One region of the Microbulbifer sp. GL-2 genome, then DNA from elsewhere that is predicted to be linked to it. Evidence: predicted binding sites of a transcription regulator. Region 1 holds the regulator's gene; the other holds the start of a gene.
What was found. The regulator LexA, encoded in region 1, represses DNA repair genes until DNA is damaged. The targets are predictions, from matches to a motif close to ACTGTNTNTANANACAGT.
Positions count from the first base shown of each region.

Region 1 (3,158 bases):
GAGTAACCCTCATACTGGCCAGGTAGTTTCGGCTCTACGCAAAACTCAGTTGTTACTGCAGTTTTCCAGTGAAACTCCTCTGCAAAGGGTTGCACTGGAAGAGGCGGCCGTTTTACAGCTCTGGAAAGCTTATAGGGCTTTCCTTGCTGAGCTTTCCCACCAGCTGCAGCTGGGTCTTGCGTCGGATTCCCTTCAGGTGATTGCCGATAGTCTTGAGAGTCAAGGTAGGGCCAGTATTGAGGTGAAAGAGCTGCAGCAGCTGAGTGAGGAGCCTTGTAGCTGGCTCAGTCAGTTACTACAGGCCTGGACCCAGCTTGTCTCAGCACCATCAAATACTGAGGTTAAGCACAATAGCCCCAACCTTATTCCTCTGCACAATCTCGCTGCTTCTGAGCTGGTAACTATTTCTGATGAAGTGCTTCTGCAATGGCATGCTTCCCTGAGTGAGTTGGTGCGTAGGCAGCGTGCCAATTTAGAAGAGTGCTAGTTGCAGGTACTGGTACCGGGGTGCCATATTTCACCGTTTGTAGGCCTCTGATACTTCCAGTTAGCCTGTGGTACACTGGGCGCAAACTGATGTGTGGTGAAGGAAAAGAGAATGTCCTCCGAAACTTTTGAAATTATTGAGTTGGCCAATGGCGATGTGGCATTGCGCCGCGCTGGTCACAAGGAGGACCCTCTGGTGAGTATTTCTTTCTCAGCCGAGAGTCTTCAGTTTCTGAGAAAACACAAAGTTGCCGTAGCGCGCGCAATGCTGGAAGCCGGTATTGAGGCAGTACAAAATCTGGATGATTTGGAGCCTGGCTACTTTGAGGAAGAGGATGAGTCAATGCCGGTTAATCATACGATCCACTGATCGAAGGGTTAACAAAGTGTGATCCAACAGCGGCCAATAGGCCGCTGTTGTTGTATTGGGGGCTGGGTGGGAGCTTTATGGAGTCTGGCGAATAACGCCCACTGCCAAACCTTCTATTACAAAGTTTTTGTCTCGCATGTCCACCTGGATAGTTTCAAAGTCTTCATTTTCTGGCAGCAGTTGCACAGTTGCCTGATTACCTTTGCGCCGGAAGCGCTTGACTGTTACCTCTTCGTCAATTCTCGCAACGACAATCTGGCCATTCCTGATTTGTTCGGTTTTCTGTACTGCCAGAAGGTCACCATCCAAAATTCCTGCATCGCGCATACTCATTCCGTGCACCCGAAGTAAGTAGTCTGCAGGGGGGTGGAAAAAGCTGGGAGGGAGGTCGCAATAGTCTTCAATATGCTCAGCAGCAAGAATAGGGTTGCCTGCAGCTACGCGTCCAACAATGGGTAAGCCCGATTGATGATCCGGAATACGTATGCCCCGCGACGCGCCGGCAACCATTTCAATGGCTCCTTTTCGCGCCAATGCTTTCAGGTGCTCTTCAGCGGCATTGGGCGAGCGGAAACCCAGCTCCTGGGCGATCTCTGCTCGGGTAGGGGGGTAGCCGGTATCATCGAGATAGGTTTTGATCAGCTCTAATACCTGAGCCTGGCGTGCGGTGAGATTGGTCATAGATTTACCTAGCTTTTCTGTATTTATATACAGTTGCTGGGATTATATACAGAATTTTGGTTCACGCAATCCTAACACCTGCCTCTTCATAAGCTGCTACATTGTTTATGAAAACAAGGAATGAAAGCGATCGTTGAAAGATCTGACAAAGAGGGAAAAAAATAATGTTGGATGTGAAAATGCCAGAGGCGTGGCGTGTCCTGCGGATACAGTCTGAGTTGGTTGATGGGATAGAACGTTTGGTCCCGCTCAGTGGAGCAGTGACCGTTTTTGGAGGGGCAAGATTTGAGGAGGGCAGCCCGGAGTATCAACAGGGGGTAAAACTGGGGGAGCTATTGGCTGCGGAGGGTATCCCGGTGATTACCGGCGGAGGACCGGGGCTGATGGAAGCTTGCAATCGTGGTGCTTTCGATCAACCTGGCACTTCAATTGGATTGAACATAGAGCTGCCATTTGAGCAGGCTGCGAATCCTTACCAGGATATCAGTTTAAATTTTCGTTACTTCTTTGTTCGTAAATTTATGTTCGTTAAGCATGCTGTAGGCTTTGTAGGGTTACCTGGGGGATATGGAACACTGGATGAGTTATTCGAGGCGTTAACACTGGTTCAAACACAAAAAGTGCGGCGTTTCCCAATTGTGCTGGTTGGTAAACGTTACTGGGCAGGGCTTTATGATTGGCTGGTAAACACAGTGCTTGAGCGCAACTGTATTGATGCCAGCGACCTGGATTTGTTCCATATAGTAGATACTGTCGAGGAGACAGCGGAGTTGATTATGAAATATATGCGCAACAAGGAATAATAAAAAATATTTATTTAATTGGTTGCAGGGTTTTTCTGCCTGTTGCTAGGGTGATATTGCCCATAAATCCATTCTGGACCATATGATGGTTTTTGAAATCGTTATAAATATCACTAAATGCCTGTTCCCGATTATCTCAGATTAACGGGATGCTTGTGCCTTAGTCAGGAGGCTGGCCTGTGCCAATTTTTGGCCCTCAATTGTCGAGACCTGCAAATTTAACCAATCTCCTGCTGCCCGCCCTGAAAAGTAAGCCTGGTGAAGTGGCACTTGTTTCCGGGAGTCAGGCCTGGACCTGGCGAGAGCTACAGGGGGATATCAATGCCCTTGCCTTGGGGTTGATCACAATGGGTTTAGGTAAGGGGGATAGGGTTGCATCCCTGATGCCCAACTGCGGCGAGATACTTATTTTTTATCTCGCATGTTTGAAGGTGGGGCTGGTGGTAGTCCCATTAAACTATAGATATACCACACCAGAGATTGACTATGCCCTTGAAAAAAGTGCAGCAGTATCACTGATTATAGGCGTTGAGCGAAGTGGAGATGTCCGGGCAAGCAGATTTATTGGTAAATTAAAAAAAGGCTATCTTTCTTTTGGTGGTACGCTCGGAAATGCCCCAAGTTTTGAAGGTTTGATTAACAATAAGGGGCAGTCTGCTAAATTTTCTACCTCTGCTGTTAATGACCCTGCATTTTTATTTTTCACCTCTGGGAGTACGGGTAAACCAAAAGGCGTAGCCCATAGCTTGCTTAGCTTTGGGGCTATTGTGGCTAGTTTCGTTGCTGCTCTAAAGTTAACCCAGGACGATATAGTACTG
Region 1 is NZ_AP019807.1:4,464,036-4,467,193, reverse strand. It holds gene GL2_RS19330 (DUF6586 family protein) at 1-487, shown strand, start outside; gene GL2_RS19325 (hypothetical protein) at 599-856, shown strand; gene lexA (transcriptional repressor LexA) at 932-1,537, opposite strand; gene GL2_RS19315 (TIGR00730 family Rossman fold protein) at 1,702-2,340, shown strand; gene GL2_RS19310 (class I adenylate-forming enzyme family protein) at 2,520-3,158, shown strand, end outside.

Region 2 (3,158 bases), 1.7 Mb from region 1:
TGTGCAGGTGGCTTTCCGGATTCTGCTGGCGCCGCTGTTGTAACCAGTCTGGTAGATCGAAGCTAGGAGCCAGGTTAAAAACCACCTCCATTCCCTCCTTCCAGTGACTGGAAACCTGTAAAACCGCCGGGCCACTCAAGCCCCGATGGGTAAAAAGCATTTGCTCGTTAAAACTGCCCTCTCCACAGGATGCCGTTACCTCGAGGGAGCTTCCCGGCAGGAGGTTTTGCCATTCCAGTTGGCGCTTGTGCTGGGTAAAGGGCACCAGTGCCGGACGGGTGGCTACGATATCCAAACCAAATTGGCTCGCAATCTCATAACCAAATCCAGTGGCTCCCATAGTAGGAATGGACAAACCGCCAGTGGCCACCACCAGGGATTCACAAGTGACTGTACCCAGACTGGTTTTTACGCGGTAACCACTTGCCTTTGCTTTTATCGCGGAAACTGAACAGCGGGTGCGAATCTGGGCTCTGGCTGCACGACACTCAGCCAGCATCAGGTCAACAATATCCTTGGACTTGTTATCGCAAAAAAGCTGGCCAAGGGTTTTTTCGTGGTAAGGCACCCCATATTTTTCCACTAATGCAATAAAATCCCACTGGCTATAGCGCGCCAGTGCAGACTTACAAAAGTGGGGGTTGCGACTGTAGAAGTTATCCGAACTGGTATAGAGATTGGTGAAATTACATCGGCCACCGCCGGACATAAGGATTTTCTTGCCGACTTTATTGGCATGATCCAGCACCAGCACACTGCGGCCCCGCTGACCAGCGGTTGCCGCACACATCAAGCCGGCTGCCCCGGCGCCAATAATCAATACATCGACATGCTCGGGCAGCTGGCTGATCGGTACTTCGGTCATAGAAAGGTAGTTTGCCTAGCTGAATCGCTATTGCGATCAGGTACGCGGCAAAGTCACGCCGCGCTGTCCCTGGTACTTGCCACCACGATCTGCATAGGACACATCACAGACCTCATCGGATTCAAAAAACAGCATCTGTGCCACACCTTCATTGGCATAGATTTTCGCCGGCAGATTGGTGGTATTGGAGAACTCCAGGGTCACATGCCCCTCCCACTCAGGTTCCAGTGGAGTGACATTGACGATAATGCCACAGCGAGCATAAGTGGACTTACCCAGGCAAATGGTCAGCACAGAACGGGGAATACGAAAGTACTCCACAGTGCGGGCCAGGGCAAAAGAGTTTGGCGGGATAATACAGTACTCACCCTCTACATCGACAAAGCTGTTCTCGTCGAAGGTTTTGGGGTCCACGGTAGCAGAGTGCACATTGGTGAAGATCTTGAATTCACGGGCACAGCGCACATCATAACCGTAACTGGAGGTGCCATAGGATATGAGTCGCTCACCGTCATTACCATGGCGCACCTGACCCGGCTCGAAAGGCTCAATCATGCCGGACTGCTCAGCCATACGGCGAATCCACTTATCGGATTTGATACTCACTCCATCCCCCTGAAGACAATAGATTGGTGCTAGCTAAAAGAGGCGGAATCATAGCCGGTTTGCGCTGTGCAAAAAAGTGCCAATCCACCCTTTACACTCTTGTTGCCACCAACCAATTACTGTATAAATCAACAGTATAACTGTATGAACATACAGCCCACTGCCTGACAGTGGGCCAGGATGGAGTAGTGGAGTCGTGAGCAACGCAGAAAATCTCATTCAAAACAATCAGTTAGAATCCCAGTCAAAACACCAGAAGCTCGAACAGTTACTGGCCAGGGCAGATATATGGCAAGCGGCTAACGAGCAGCGACGCCAGCGCAATGGCATCCCAAGTGGCTTTAGAAGCCTGGATGCCTTACTCAGCGGCCACGGCTGGCCTCGTGGTGCCACCACAGAACTACTACTCGACCATACCGGCATTGGCGAAATGACCTTGTTGCTACCTACCCTGGCTCAGCTTACACAAACTGGGCAGATAGTGATTCTGGTCAATCCCCCCTTTACCCCCTACGCCCCATCATTGGCCAACAGTGGCATCCATCTGGAAAATTTACTGCTTTTGCACCCACGTGGCCAAAAGGACACTCTCTGGGCAATAGAGCAATCCCTGCAGTCTGGTAGTTGTGGTGCCCTGCTGTGCTGGCAGGGAAGAGAAACCCTTGGGGACAAGCAGCTGCGCCGGCTGCAACTGGCAGCCCGCAGCGGAGAGTGCCTGCACTTTCACTTTCGCCCTGTTTCCGAGTCCAGCAGCCCCTCTCCCGCCAGCCTGCGCTTGCAACTGGGCAGTGATGGGGAACAACTGGCCATAAAGCTACTGAAGCAACGAGGTGGCACCAGCGGCCAGCGCACGTATCTGGCACGGACAGCCAATTTGGTCCGCCGTGACCAGCCAATACACTGACTGCCACTGCGAGATTCAGCCCCATGCTTTGGCTCTGTATTCAATTCCCCAAACTTCCCTTGGAGGTTCTCACCCGCGCCCTGGATCAAGACATCCAGACAGCAAATCTCGCGGTGATAGAAAAACAGCTCGTTGTCGAGTGCAGTAAACCAGCTTGCGAGCTCGGTATTGAGCCCGGCCTCAGTATCGCCACCGCCTGTGCATTGAGCACCGACCTCCAGCTACTAGACCGGGACTTACAGCGGGAACAACAACAGCTTGAGCAACTGGCACAATGGGGCTACAGCTTTACTCCTGTCATCTCCACCCGGGCTGCAAGTACTATCGGGGATGGTGACAGCCACCCGGCTTGCTTGAACCTGGAGCTAAGCGGGTGTTTGAAAGCAAACGGTGGGCTCAGAATCCTGCTGGATCAGCTACAGAATGAGCTAAACCAGATGGGGATTGGCTGTGTTATGGGACTGGGGCACAGCCCCAGTGCGGCCCGCATGCTCAGCCAGCTGAAAGAACATCGCCTGTGGTTAGCACAAACTCATACCGTTCCCAGCCCACAGCAGTGGAAGCAATGGATCAGTTTTTCCCCAAGCAAACTACTCGACTGCGACAATAAAACCATTACCAAGCTCTATGCCTGTGGCATTAAGCGGGTAAGCCAATTACTGGCCATTCCCCTATCCGAAGTCGGCTCCCGTTTTGGTCGCTCCTTTGTGGATTATTTGGCCCGCCTGAATGGTAGCCGCCAGGACCCGATACCCAGCTATCACCCTCCAGCCAGATTTGATA
Region 2 is NZ_AP019807.1:2,741,470-2,744,627, reverse strand. It holds gene GL2_RS11940 (NAD(P)/FAD-dependent oxidoreductase) at 1-865, opposite strand, end outside; gene dcd (dCTP deaminase) at 902-1,471, opposite strand; gene imuA (translesion DNA synthesis-associated protein ImuA) at 1,668-2,375, shown strand; gene GL2_RS11925 (DNA polymerase Y family protein) at 2,399-3,158, shown strand, end outside.
Region 2: the regulator LexA is predicted to act here: its motif matches at 1,611-1,628, upstream of imuA (translesion DNA synthesis-associated protein ImuA).